Linked DNA regions of Myxococcus hansupus. The protein of the gene in region 1 binds, or shares a complex with, the protein of each later gene. Links are inferred from orthologs where the notes say so. Each region holds a gene or a part of one and is shown on either strand. Other genes may lie near its edges.

What was found. Proteins that work in one complex are often made in the same cells at the same time.
Region 2: the proteins of mfd (region 1) and uvrA are in contact, whole or in part, in a crystal structure (PDB 4DFC), measured with the Escherichia coli proteins. The link is inferred for Myxococcus hansupus from one-to-one orthologs.

Annotation. Positions count from the first base shown.
Region 1 is NZ_CP012109.1:7,376,924-7,385,349, forward strand. Bases 4,334-8,426 are described here. They hold mfd (transcription-repair coupling factor), read left to right. Parts: upstream 4,334-4,659; coding sequence 4,660-8,226; downstream 8,227-8,426. Other genes in these bases: A176_RS28865 (sensor histidine kinase), read right to left, coding at 4,334-4,386. In the rest of the region: A176_RS28840 (type IV pilus modification PilV family protein), read left to right, coding at 1-283; A176_RS28845 (PilW family protein), read left to right, coding at 280-1,488; A176_RS28850 (pilus assembly FimT family protein), read left to right, coding at 1,490-2,134; A176_RS28855 (c-type cytochrome), read left to right, coding at 2,225-2,554; A176_RS28860 (hypothetical protein), read left to right, coding at 2,607-2,930; more of A176_RS28865, read right to left, coding at 2,947-4,333. UniProt on the Escherichia coli protein: Couples transcription and DNA repair by recognizing RNA polymerase (RNAP) stalled at DNA lesions. Mediates ATP-dependent release of RNAP and its truncated transcript from the DNA, and recruitment of nucleotide excision repair machinery to the damaged site.
Region 2 is NZ_CP012109.1:5,539,855-5,545,660, forward strand. Bases 2,319-5,795 are described here. They hold uvrA (excinuclease ABC subunit UvrA), read left to right. Parts: upstream 2,319-2,694; coding sequence 2,695-5,595; downstream 5,596-5,795. Also shown: A176_RS21380 (choice-of-anchor D domain-containing protein), read right to left, coding at 1-2,244. UniProt on the Escherichia coli protein: The UvrABC repair system catalyzes the recognition and processing of DNA lesions. UvrA is an ATPase and a DNA-binding protein. A damage recognition complex composed of 2 UvrA and 2 UvrB subunits scans DNA for abnormalities.

The DNA of each region.
Region 1 (8,426 bases):
CAACTCCGTGCGTCCGGTGTGGTGGTCCGCCAACGGACGCATGCGGGAGCTCGAGCCCCTCGCGAACGCGCCTCCGCACCTGCGCTACGACCTGATGCTGGACGTGGACCCTCCGTTCGAGGGCGGTGAGCAAGGGGCGCCCGCGCTCGCCCGCGTCATCGCGCCCCATGGCACGCAGCTCCCCCTGGACCAGGTCGTCAATGTCCGCGTCACCGTGAGCTGGGCGGAGGAGCCCGGCGCGCCTCGCCGGGCGGTCGCCCTGCAGACCCGGATGGCCCCATGAACCGCCCGCATCCAACGCCGCCCCGAGGCTTCACGCTCATCGAGCTGATGGTCGCCTCCACCCTGTCCATGCTGGTGCTCGCCGCGGCCATTGGCGTGAGCGTCCACCTGCAGCGACGCGGCTTGATGGAAGAGCGCATCATGGAGACCCAGAACACCGGGCGCGCCGCGAGGGACCTGCTCGCGTTCAGCGTGCAGCGCGCGGGCGCGGGCATTGGCAGCCTCTCCCTCACCGGCGGCCAGCTTCCCGCGGGCACGGCCGACGTGTTCTACGCGGTGTCGGTCCGGACACGCGCGGAGTTCCCGGGCGACCCCTCGTTCGTTCCGCCCCTCGACGGCAACCTGTTGTCGGACGCGCTCGACGTCTGGGAGACCGACCCGGGCCGCATGGTCCTCCTCACGGGCTGTGGCTCCGGTGGCGGCGGACCGGCCTGGGCGGACACCCGGCTGTGCATCTCCGAGCTGCTCCGGCCGCCGCCCGCCTTCCTCGACAACGCGGTCATCGCCGTGGTGCGCCCGGGCAGCAACACCTCGCGCGGCTGGGCCTGCATCGGACAGGTGACGAGCCGGGTGGCCGAAGGCGTGGAGTGGACCCCGGGCATCCCGGGCAGGCCCTCGCCCGGGGACGGGAACTGTCACCCCAACGCCGCGGTCGCGGGAGGCGTCTGGAACGCCACGGAGACCAACCCCATCTACCTCCTGCCCGTCTCCAGCCGGAGCTTCCGGGTGAACTGGCCGGAGGGCAGGCCCACGTTGGAGATGGATGTGGATGGGCCCTCCGGACCCGCGGCCTACGGCCCGGTGTCCCAGGACATCGAGCAGCTCCAAATCCGCCTGGGCGTGGTCGACCCCGGCGCGCCCATGAACGGGGCCGTGCGCTTCTTCCCGGACCCCGGCATGAACCGCCCCGCGCTGGAGACCTGCACACAGGGAACGTGTGCCGCGCATGTCACCTGGACCTGGGACCCTGGCGTGCCCGTGCCGCCCGACCGGGGCCCGGGCAGCGCGGGAGACGAGCTGATGCGCCGCGTGCGGTTGGTGGAGCTGTCCATCACCGCGCGCTCACAGCGCGTGGAGCTGCTGGGAGACGAAGCCGGCGGCGGAATCGACGATTGGGGCAACCCCCAAGATGGCTTCAAACGCCGGCACACCGTCGTCCGGCTGGCGCCGCGCAACTTCGCCTTCGTGGGCGTGGAAGGGGAATGACATGCATCCGCGCAACCAGGGCGTGACGTTGTTGGAGGTGATGGTGGTGGTGGCCATCATCGGCGTCTTCGCCACCCTCTCCGTCACCAGCTTCCAGGGCATGCTCGAGCGGCAGCGCGTCAGCGGCGCGCAGCGGGAGCTGGTGTTGATGATGCAGGAGGCGCGTCAGAAGGCGCGCGCCACCCGCCAGCCCGTGCGGCTCAACCTCCGCGTCGCGGACGAGAACGACCGACAGGTGACACGCATGCGGTGGGAGTCGCTGGCGTGCAGTGACACCTGGGGCACCGTCTGTCCCATCGAGGCGTGTCTGGACAACCGCTGCGGCGAGGGCGGCTGTGAGTGCCCGGAGACAGGCCCCGAGCTGATCATCCCGCCGCAGCTCGACGTGACGCAGCTCGTGGGGCTGTGTTGGGTGGACGCCACGGGAACCCAGTCCCCCATCGTCGCGCCACGGTCGGCGGACGGACGTCCCTGTGAGCCGTCCGAGGACGCGCCCGACCCGGAGCGGCTCGTGCTGCGGCGCAACCACGGCACGCCCGAGCTCCCCAACTGGCGGCCGGAGCTGGTGTTCCAGGCGGACAAGCTCACGGCGTCCATACGCTCCGTGGATTGTGACAAGCACGGCTCCACACCAGGCTGCCAGTAGACACGGCGTGCGAACCCGCGGCTTCGGCGTATGCTCGGCCCCGGGCCCTCGAGGCCCGGTGCGCCGTCCGTCCGCGAGGAGCCTCCGACGATGATGAAGCGGTTCGTCCTGCTGCTGTCCCTGGGCCTGGCCACCAGCGCACGCGCGGAGAGCACCGCCGACGTCTGGCAGGCGAAGTGCGCGGTGTGTCACGGCGGTGACGGCAAGGCGCAGACGAAGATGGGCCAGAAGGAGTCCATCGGCGACATGAGCCGCCCGGACTGGCAGCGGGCCCGGACGGACGCCGCCCTCCGCAAGGTCATCGCCGAGGGCGACCCTCGCAACAGCAAGATGAAGTCATTCAAGGACACGCTTACCCCCGCGCAGATGGACGCACTGGTGGGATACATCCGCACCATGAAGGCGCCCTCGCCCCCTTGAATTTCGGTTGGAACCCCCGCGTCATCCCCCTCAAGAGAAACGGAGCCCCCCCATGAAGAACCTCACTGTCGCGGTCGTCTTCTGCCTCTCCATGGCCAGCCTGTTCACCTCGCTGCGCGCGGACGCGTTGTCTTCGGTGCACATCGAGAAGGGCCTGTCTCCGGCCCAGCCGCTGTCCCTGCGCCCCCAGGGGGACGGCAAGGGCGGTGACGACAAGGGCGACAAGGGAGGCAAGGGCGGCGAGGAGGACGAGGAGGACTACCGCAAGCGCCAGTACGCCGGCATCTCCCAGCAGGCCGCCCTGGAGCTGGTGGACCCCGGCGCGCTGACCGACGTCCTCCGCCTCCAGGCCGCCGTGAAGTTCGGCCTCCGCTAGGCGGTCGCACCGCGCCTCACGCGCCCTTGCCCGGCGGCCCCCCCAGCGGCCGGGTGACGCGGGGCAACGTCACCGAGAAGCACGTCCCCGTGTCCGCGGACGACGCCACGTCGAGCCAGCCTCCGTGCGCCGTCACGATTTGCGACACGATGTAGAGCCCCAACCCCAGGCCCTGGTGCTTCGGCTTCGGCTGCCCGGGCTCCGGGGGCACCCCGTGGAACGGCGAGAAGAGCCGGGCGCGCAGGGACTCGGGGATGGGCGGGCCTCCGTTGTGAATCTCCACCCGCTGGAACAGCGCGTCCTTCGCGGCCAGCCGGACCCGCACCGACGCCCCTTCTGGACTGTGCTGCAGGGCATTGCCCACCAGGTTGGACAACACCTGCCCCAGGCGCTCCTCGTCCCAGACGCCCCGTGACTCGCCGTCCACCTCCAGGCGGACGCTGCACTCCGGATGCGCCGGCTCCAGCTCCGCGATGATGCGGTGGCAGACGTCCACCATGCACACCTCATGCGGACGCAGCGGAATGCCTCCCGCCATGCGCGCGCGGGTGAAGTCGAGCAACTGTTTCACCAGCCGCGCCATCCGCTCGGCGCTCCCGTCGATGCGCGTCACCACGCGCCGGACCTCGGGCGGCAGCGACTCCCGGGCCAGCAGCGCCGCGGAGGACAGCCGCACCGCGGCCAGCGGGTTGCCCAGGTCGTGTCCCAGCACGCCGATGAAGCGCTCCTGGTAGCGCGCCTCCTCCTCGCGCTCCAGCTCCTGGCGGCGCCGGGCGGTGACGTCACGGCAGATGGCGAAGAGGCCGTACACCGTGCTGTCGCCCCGGCGCAGCACGCCCTTCGTCGTGTGCCAGATGCGGTCGGTCCCCGGTCCGCCTTCGGCGCCTTCGTACGTGGCCGTCTGTCCGGAGCGCATCACCTGGCGGTCATGCTCCAACGTCGGCGCGGCGCGCTCGTGCCCCAGCAGCTCCGCGTCCGTCCGCCCGAGGATGTCGCGCGGCGCGCGGTGGAAGGCGTTCGCGGTGGCCGGGTTGATGAGGATGTATCGCCCCGCCACGTCCTTCACGTAGATGGCGTCGGTGGCGCTCTCGATGACCGCGTGCAGCAGGTCATGGTCCCTGCGCAGCGCCTCCTCCGCGGCCATGCGCTCGGAGAGGTCCTCCAGGAAGAGCACCACGCCATCATCACAAGGCGACACCCGCGCCAGCAGCCACATGGTGCCCAGCGTCGACTGGCGCGACACCCGGACCACCTCCGGCACCCGGCGCGTCGCCACGCGGACACACGCGCCGAACAGGCCGCCGTCCCAGCTCCAAGGCGCGCCCTCCAACAGCCGATGATGCACCAGCCGGCCCGCTTCACCCCCGAGCCAGCGCTCCGCCTGGGCATTGGCGGATGCACATTCGAAGTCGACGATGCCGCCCACCTCGGAGCGCACGCTCCGCAGCACGGCCACCGCCTCCGACGATGGGGCTTCTTCTTCCCCGGTGCCCAGGCACCTGTTGATTCCACGGCCAGATGACATGCGGCGTGGCCCCCGATGCTGCCGTTGTGAGTCACCCTAACCCCGCAGCTAGGGGTGCGGCCAACCGGTCCCCGGGGTGGCTGAACAGTGCCCGAGCTAACCAGTGCTTCCGATTTCTCCTGTTTCGTCGGACACCTGGCGCGCTCCGTCGTTGACCTGACACGGCGCGGCTTTTAATTACGCCGGGGCCTTCAAGGTCCACTCATGGACACTCCCTTCACACAGACGCAGGACAGCGGTGCGGCGGGCGACCCATTCGTCCAGGTGGTTGATGCGCTTCGAGCGGGCCAACGCGTCCGCACGCAGGGGCTCAAGGGGGCGGCGCGCGGGCATGTGCTCGCCCGCCTCCATGCCGCGCTGAAGGCGCCCCTGGTCTGCGTCGCCGTGGACGAGGAGGCCGCGGACGCGCTCGCCGCCGACCTGTCCTTCTTCCTGGGAGGCCACGGCAGCCTGCTGGAGCCCCGGGTGCTGCGGCTGCCCGCCGACGAGGCGCTCCCCTTCGACGAGGTGTCCCCCGACGCGGCCGTGGTGACGGAGCGGCTGGGCGCCCTCTTCCACGTGGGCCAGGGCACGCGCTTTCCCGCGCTGGTGCTGTCCGTGCGCGCGCTGTACCGCCGTGTGCTGCCGCTGGAGATGATGCGCGCGCTGTCCGCGCGGGTGTCCGCGGGCCAGGACTTCGACCGCGACTCGCTGGCGCGCCGGCTGGTGCGCATGGGCTATCAGAACAGCCCGCTGGTGGAGGACGTGGGTACCTTCAGCGTGCGCGGCGACTTGCTGGACGTCTTCAGCCCGCTCTACGACAAGCCCGTCCGCCTGGAGTTCTTCGGCGACACCATCGAGTCCATCCGCGCCTTCGACCCGCAGTCCCAGCGCACGGTGGACGCGCTCAAGGACGTGCACCTGGTGCCCGCGCGCGAGGTGCTCCTCACCGATGAGACGCGCCCGCGCGCCGAGGCCGCCGCCCGCGCGGTGGCCGACCGCATCAACCTGCCCACCATCAAGCTGCGCGAGCAACTGGAGACGCTGCGCGAGGGCCTGCCTGGCTTCGGGATGGAGGGCCTGCTGCCCGGCTTCTTCGAGGGCGGGCTGTCCACGGTGTTCGACTTCCTGCGCGACTGGGGCCCCGACGCGCCCGTCTTCTACGTGGATGACCCGCTGGGGCAGGACCGCGCGGTGGAGACGCTGTGGGAGGAGCTGGAGCGCTCCCACGCGGCGGCCGAGGCGCGACAGGAGCTCACCTGTCCCCCGCTGGAGCACTTCCTTGCCCGCGAGGACGTGGACCAGCGGCTGCGCGGCTTCCGCGTCCTGGAGGGCGGCGGCCTGTCGCTGGCGCAGACGGAGCGCCCGCCGGTGCACTTCACCTTCGGCGGCACCCAGGACCTGCGAGAAGCCATCCTCGCGCACCACGGCGAAGAGGGCGCGCTGTCCCCGCTGGTGGAGCGGCTGGAGCGCTGGCGGGAGCTCCGCACGGCCTGCGTGGTGGCGTGCGGCACGCTGAGCCAGGCGGACCGGCTGAAGCGGCTGCTGATGGACCGCAACGTGGTGGTGAAGGTGCACACGGAGCCGTTGGTGGACGCCTCGTCGCTGTACGAGCCGTCCATCCGGGCGCACCTCTTCACGGGCGAGGTGAGCCACGGCTTCGTGGACGGGCCGGGTGGGCTCGCGGTGCTGGCGGATGAGGAAATCTTCGGCGTGCGCGCGCGCCGGCGGCCCCGGCGCAGCAAGAAGCTGGACGCGTTCGGCTCGGGCTTCGGGGACCTGAAGGAAGGCGACCTCATCGTCCACACCGACTTCGGCATCGGCCGCTACGCGGGCCTGACGAAGATGGAGGTCAACGGCGTGCCCGGGGACTTCCTCGTCCTGGAGTACGCGGGCCGGGACAAAATCTACCTGCCGGTGGGCCGCATGCGGCTCATCCAGAAGTTCTCCGGTGGCGACCCCACGCAGGTGCAGCTCGACAAGCTGGGCACCACGAGCTGGGAGAAAACGAAGAAGCGCGTCAAGGAGCAGCTCCTCAAGATGGCGGCGGAGCTGCTGCAAATCGCCGCCGCGCGCAAGGCGCACCCGGGCCACGCCTTCAGCGCGCCGGACCGGTACTACGCCCAGTTCGAAGCGGACTTCGAGTTCGAGGAGACGCCGGACCAGGCCAAGGCGATTGAAGACGTCCTGGCGGACATGCAGAAGGCCGAGCCCATGGACCGGCTCGTCTGCGGCGACGTGGGCTACGGCAAGACGGAGGTGGCCATGCGCGCCGCCTTCAAGGCCGCGTTGGACCGCAAGCAGGTGGCGGTGCTGGTGCCCACCACGGTGCTGGCGCAGCAGCACTTCCTCTCCTTCAAGAAGCGTTTCAAGGACTACCCCGTCACGGTGGAGGTCATCTCCGGGCTGAAGAAGGCGCCGGAGGTGCGTGAAATCCTCAAGCGCGCCAAGGAGGGCAAGGTCGACATCCTCATCGGCACCCACAAGCTGCTGGGCGGCGAGGTGGCCTTCAAGGACCTGGGTCTGATGATTGTCGACGAGGAGCAGCGCTTCGGCGTGAAGCAGAAGGAGTCGCTCAAGAAGTGGCGCTCCCAGATTGACGTGCTCACGCTGACGGCCACGCCCATTCCCCGCACGCTCCACATGAGCATGTCCGGCGTGCGGGACATGAGCATCATCGCCACGCCGCCGCAGGACCGCCGGGCCATCCGGACCTTCGTGATGAAGTACGAGGACCAGGTCGTCAAGGAGGCCATCGAGCGCGAGGTGGCGCGCGGCGGACAGGTGTTCTTCGTCCACAACCGCGTGGAGTCGCTGCCGTCCATCGAGACGCAGATTCGCACGCTGGTGCCCCAGGTCACCCTTGGCGTGGCGCACGGGCAGATGGGCGAGGGGCAGCTCGAGAAGGTGATGCTCGCCTTCACGGAGAAGAAGTATCAGGTGCTGCTGTGCACCAGCATCATCGAGAGTGGCATCGACATCTCCAGCGCCAACACGATGATTGTGAACCGGGCGGACCAGTTCGGACTGGCGCAGCTCTACCAGCTCCGAGGCCGCGTGGGACGCTCCAAGGAGCGCGCCTATGCGTACCTGCTGGTGCCGTCACGGCGGGCGGTGACGAAGGACGCGCAGCGGCGCTTGGAAGTGCTCCAGAACTTCACCGAGCTGGGCGCGGGCTTCTCCATCGCCAGTCATGACCTGGAGATTCGTGGCGCAGGCAATCTGCTGGGCGACAAGCAGTCGGGTGCCATCGCGGAGATTGGCTTCGACATGTACGCGCAGCTTCTGGAAGAGGCCGTCGCGGAGATGCAGGGCCAGCCGCCCAAGATGCAGATTGAGCCGGACGTCACGCTGCCCATGCCGGCGCTCATCCCGGACGACTACGTCAGCGACGTCCACCAGCGGCTCGTCTTCTACAAGCGATTCAGCCAGGCCAGCCACCCGGACGAGGTGACGGACCTGCGCGCGGAGCTGGTGGACCGCTACGGCGAAGCCCCGGACGAGGTGGACCACCTGTCCGAGCTGACGCTGCTGAAAATCGACATGCGCGATTTGCGGCTGCGCGGGCTGGAGGTGGGCACCACCCGCCTGGTGGTGACGCTGGGCGCGGACGCGCTGCTGGACGGCCCCAAGGTGGCGGGGCTGGTGCAGCGCTCCAAGGGCCTCTACCGCCTCACGCCGGACATGAAGCTCGTCGCCCGGGCGCCGCAGGGTGCCAGCGGCCACGACCTCATCGCCGAGGCCAAGAAGGTGCTGAGGGATTTGGGCCACTGCGCGCTGCCGCAGGCGTAGCCCTCGACGCCTCGGTGGCCGCTCCGCCGCCAAGGCCGCTCAGCGGCGGAGCGCGTGCGGACGCAGCGCACTGCCGCTTCAAGCCACGGGGACCCTGCCCCGTGGCGCGGTGCTCGGCAAATGCCCCTGGGCACGGCGCCCGCCACGGGACCCCGGCCCCGTGGCGCGGCGCTGGGCAAACGCCCCTGGGCACGACGCCC
Region 2 (5,806 bases), 1.8 Mb from region 1 along the record:
ACCCTGCGCACCGCCCGGGCACTCGGACCAGCCGCCCGGCGACGGGTCCAGGCCGGTGGTGGTGACGCCGATGCGGTAGTCCACCGACGCGCCGTCCGCCGCGCTCAGGAAGGAGGCGAAGTTCTGTCCCAGGCTCTGCTGCTCCTCCATCATCGAGCCCGAGTTATCCACCACGAAGAGCACGTCCACCTTCGCCTGGGACTCCTGGAAGAAGCGGTCCGTCTGCTCCGCCTTCGTCACCCCCAGGCCCACCATGCCCACCGTGTAGACGGCGCCGTCCGCGAGCGTGAAGCGCAGCGCCGCCGTGTCCGCGCCCTCGTCCACCGGGGCGTACGTCGCCGTCAGGGGCCGCGTGCTCGCGGGCCCCAGCGTCCACGGGGCATTGCCGCCGCCGTCCACGGTGAACTCCCCCGCGTCCGCGTCGAACGCCACCTGATTCACCTGCACGGGCCCCACACACGAATTCACCGCCACCAGCTCACGCGTCCGAGGACCGCACGACAGCTTGGTGACGCCGAAGTCCAACGTCGTGGGCTGCAACGCGAAGCACCCCACCACGCCCTCGCCCTGGAGCTGCACCAGGGGATGCCCCAGCGTGGGATGGTTCACCCACGCCTCGGCCAGGCCCGTGAAGCGGCCTTCTTCCGGCGGCTTGAAGCGGATGACGAGCGACGCCTTCTTGCCGGGCTCGAGCACGCCATTCTCCACCGGCGTCGCCGTGAAGGCGCCATCCGAGCCCTGCGCGAGCTGCATCGAGGCCAGGTAGCAGGCCTCCGACCCCGTATTCCGCAGCGTCGCCCCGAGCGCCACCTCCGCGCCCACCGGCACCTTGCCGAAGTCGAGCGTCTGGGACAGCGCGTACTGGCACGGCGGGAAGACGCCCCCCTGCCCTTCGAGCGCCACCGCCTCCGTGGCCAGGGAGCCTCCGTCGCGCACCGTGACGGCGAGCTTGCCGGTGCTCACCACCGTGTTCCCCGCCTTGGGACTGAAGGTGACGCCCACCCGGACACTCTGCCCGGCGGGCACCGACACGCTGGCCGGCGCCTGCGCCAGGGTGAAGTAGCCGCCCTGGTGCGTGTCGAGCTCGAGGTCGCTCACGCTCACGCTGTCGCGGCAGCGGTTGTAGACGGTGACCTGCCGCGTCGCCGTCATGCCTTCCGCCACCGTGCCGAAAGCCAACCGCCGGGGAAGCACGGTGACGCAAGAGCCGCCGCCCTCACCCGCCAGGGCCACCTTGGGGCCCGGCGCGGTGGAGCCCTGCTCGCGCACGCCAATCTCCACCCGCCCGTCACGCACCTTGCCCACCGCCGAGGGCGTGAAGGCCACGCGCAGCTCCACCACCGCGCCCGGCGCCAGCAGGTTGTTGGCCACCACCGGCTCGTTCGAAACGCGGAAGACGCCCTCGGAGCTCTCCACCAACTGCGAACCGCTGAAGCTCAGCGGCTCCGTGCCCAGGTTGCGCACGGTGATGACCTGCTCCGCCGTGGCGCCCAGGGCCACGCGGCCGAAGTCCACGCGCAGCGGCGTCACCTCCAACTTGGACGCCACGCCGGTGCCCGTCAGCGGCACCACGGCGGGCTCGCATCCGTCACACACCACCACGTGCAGCGCCGCCTCGGCCGTGCCCAACCGGCGCGGGGCGTAGGCCACCGGAATCACCCGCGCCTCGCCCGGCGCCAGCGAAGAGGGCAATCCCTGGCCCGCGGTGAACTGGTCGGCGTCCGCGCCCTGCAGCGATAGCGACAGCGGGCTGTCCACGTCGGACGGGTTGCGCACCGTCACCTCGCGCATCTCCACGAAGCCCATGGGCACGTTGCCGAAGTCGAGCGCCTCCGGGGACACCTCGATGAAAGCCTTCACGCCACGGCCCTTCACCGGCACCCGCCCGCCGGCCTCCGCGTCCGTGAGGATCTCCACCTGCCCCTGAATCTCGCCCTCCACCCGCGGCAGGAAGTGGACTTCAATCTCCTGCTCGCCACCGGCGGGCAGGACGAAAGGCTCGAAGGGCGGGATGTCCACGTTGGGCACGCTGGAGATGGCGCCCTCCACGCGGTACGAGGCGCGGCCGGCGTTGGCGATTCGCACCTTCAGCGTCTTGGTGTGACCAAGCGCCGCCGGGCCGAAATCGATGGTCTCTGGACGGACGACGAAGGCGCTCTTCGCCTTCTGGGAGGCGGGCCGCTCACACGCCACCGCCACCACCATCGCCGCCACCAACCCCACCACCCCAAACGCCCTGCGCATGACAACCTCCCGACCCCACCGAGAGACGCCAGGAACCCACCCTGGCTCGCCTCACGGCTCCAGCGGGGGGCCCTCTGCAACCTCGGTGCCCGGTCCGCCCACAGAGGCGCGGCCCACGCATCCCCACGGCAACCGTCTGGCCTCCCAGGGAAACAACCTCCCCAGCGCGCGGAAGCTGACTCCCCAATCAAGGGCCCTTTCGGAAGTTTTTTCAGGAACTCCCGGTGCCACACAGACGAATCCTCCGCCCGGGAGGAGCAGGCAAGCGTCCGTACCGACTCCAGGGCTGCCCTGTGTCAGGACACCGCCATCCAGGCCCTGAATCCGCCCGCCTGCAGGGTCGGCAGATGTGGGATGGGCGGCGCAACCCAGGACGTTCTCCCGCATCCACCGGTGTTCCGACGTGTTTCCCCCTACCGGAACGCATATTCAGTGGTAGATCGCCCGCCCATGTCCGAGCCCGACGTCATTTCCCTCAGAGGCGCCAAGGAGCACAACCTCAAGAACGTCTCCCTGGACATCCCCAAGAAAAAGCTCGTCGTCTTCACCGGCGTGTCTGGCTCGGGCAAGAGCTCGCTCGCCTTCGACACCCTCTACGCGGAAGGCCAGCGCCGCTACGTGGAGAGTCTCTCCGCCTATGCCCGCCAGTTCCTGGGGCAGATGGAGAAGCCTAAGTACGACACCATCCGCGGCCTGTCGCCCACCATCTCCATCGAGCAGAAGGCGGCCAGCAACAACCCCCGCTCGACGGTGGGCACCGTCACGGAGGTGCACGACTACCTGCGCGTGCTCTACGCCTCCATCGGCATGCAGCACTGCCCCAACTGCGGCGTGAAGGTGGGCAAGCAGAGCGCGCAGCAGATTGTCGATGAAATCCTCAAGGCCCCCACGGGCACGAAGCTCCAGGTGCTGGCGCCGCTCGTCACGAACCGCAAGGGTGAGCACAAGGACCTGCTCGCCGAGGCGCAGAAGCGCGGCTTCTCCCGCGCGCGCATCGACGGCGTGCTCAAGAGCCTGGAGGAGCGCATCGAGCTGGACAAGAAGTCCAAGCACGACATCGCGCTCGTCATCGACCGCGTCGTGCTGAAGGCCGACGTGAAGACGCGCCTCACCGACTCCGTGGAGACGGCGCTGCGCGAGGGCAAGGGCACGCTCATCATCACCGACGAGAAGGGCACGCTCGCCTCCGACCGCGTGATGAGCGAGCTGAACGCCTGCTCGAAGTGCGGTCTGTCTTTCGGTGATTTGACGCCCGCGTCCTTCTCCTTCAACAACCCGCTGGGCATGTGCACGGACTGCAACGGCCTGGGCACGAAGCCGGAGATGGACCCGGACCTCATCGTCCCGGACACGTCACGCAGCATCCGCGACGGCGCCATTGAGCCGTGGGCCGGCAGCATGAACCGCGGCGAGGGCTGGACGGCCGACTTCGTGGAGAGCCTGGCCAAGGCCTTCAAGATTGATCTGGACGTGCCCTACGCGAAGCTGACCAAGCGCGAGAAGGACACGGTGATGTACGGCGCCAGCGGCAAGTCCTTCACCGTCGCGTGGGGCGAGGGCGGCAAGTACAAGATGGAGTGGGAGGGGCTCGTCGAGCGCATGATGCGCAACTTCAAGACGACCACCTCGGAGGCGCGCCGCACGGAGCTGCAGAAGTACTTCAGCGACAAGCCCTGCCCCTCCTGCAAGGGGGAGCGCCTGAAGCCGGAGAGCCGCGCCGTCAAGGTCCACGGGCGCTCCATCGTCGAGCTGAGCCGGCTGACCATCTCCGACTCGCTGGGCTTTTTGGGCGAGATGTCCCTGTCCGCGCACGAGCGGAAGATCGCCACCGAGCTCTTGAAGGAGATTCGCAGCCGCCTGTCCTTCCTGGTGGACGTGGGTCTGGGCTACCTGATGCTGGACCGCACCGCGTCCACGCTGTCCGGTGGCGAGAGCCAGCGCATCCGGCTGGCGTCGCAGATGGGCAGCGAGCTGACGGGCGTCATCTACATCCTGGACGAGCCCTCCATCGGACTGCACCAGCGCGACAACGGCAAGCTGCTGACGACGCTCAAGCGCCTGCGGGACTTGGGCAACTCCGTCATCGTCGTGGAGCACGACGAGGAGACGATGGAGGAGGCGGACTGGCTGGTGGACTTCGGACCCGGCGCGGGCGAGCTGGGCGGCCAGGTGGTGGCGCAGGGCACGCCGGCGGAGGTCATGGCCAACGAGGCCAGCTCCACCGGCGCCTACCTGTCCGGCCGTCAGGAAATCGAGATTCCGTCGGAGCGCCGCAAGCCGGACCCGAAGCGGAAGATCGTCATCCAGGGGGCGCAGGAGAACAACCTGAAGAACGTGGACGCGGACATCCCGCTGGGCGTCTTCACCGCCGTCACCGGCGTGTCCGGCGCGGGCAAGTCCACGCTCATCAACGAAATCCTCTTCCCCGCCCTGGCGCGGCACCTCTACGAGAGCCGCGAGACGCCGGGCAAGCACAAGGCCGTGCACGGCCTGGAGCACCTGGACAAGGTCATCGACATCGACCAGCGCCCCATTGGACGGACGCCTCGCAGCAACCCGGCCACGTACACCAAGCTGTTCGACAACATCCGCGACGTGTTCGCCATGACGCCCGAGGCGCGCGCGTTCGGCTACGGGCCGGGCCGCTTCAGCTTCAACATCAAGGGCGGCCGCTGCGAGGCGTGCGAGGGCGACGGCGTGAAGCTGGTGGAGATGCACTTCCTGGCGGACGTCTACGTCCCCTGCGAGGTGTGCGCCGGCAAGCGCTTCAACGAGGCCACCCTGCGCGTGCGCTACAAGGGCAAGAATGTCGCCGAGGTGCTCGACATGAGCGTGCGCGAGGCGATGGAGCACTTCGGCGCGCACCGCGACATCATGCGCGTGCTCCAGACGCTGCATGACGTTGGCCTGGGCTACATCCGCCTGGGACAGCCCTCCCCCACCCTGTCTGGCGGCGAGGCCCAGCGCATCAAGCTGGCGCGCGAGCTGGCGCGCGTGGCCACCGGCCGCACGCTCTACATCCTCGACGAGCCCACCACCGGCCTGCACTTCGAGGACATCCGCAAGCTGCTGGCCGTGCTCAACCGGCTGGTGGAGGCGGGCAACAGCGTGCTCGTCATCGAGCACAACCTGGACGTCATCAAGAGCGCGGACTGGCTCATCGACATGGGCCCCGAGGGCGGCGCCGGCGGCGGGCGGGTGCTCGCGGCGGGCACGCCCGAGCAGGTCGCCCAGGTCGAGGGCAGCCACACCGGCCGCTACCTGGGCCACGTGCTGACCAAGGCCCGCAAGGCCCGCGTGGGTGTGCGCGTGGACGGCCCGGCGCCCGTGATTCAGGGCGCGCGCGGCTGACGGTCCGCCGGACTGTCATTCTCCGAGAAAATGGAGCGGGGGGACGGGGGTGCCTTCATTCACCCCCATCCCCTCGCACCACCTTGGAGGAATTGACATCAAGGCAAATGATAGGGATTTTCCAATGCCTGTCAAACCCAGCCAGGCGACTTGAGTTGTATCAATAAATACACACGCCCACCGGAATGACGCAGGCAGTCTTGCGGGAGAT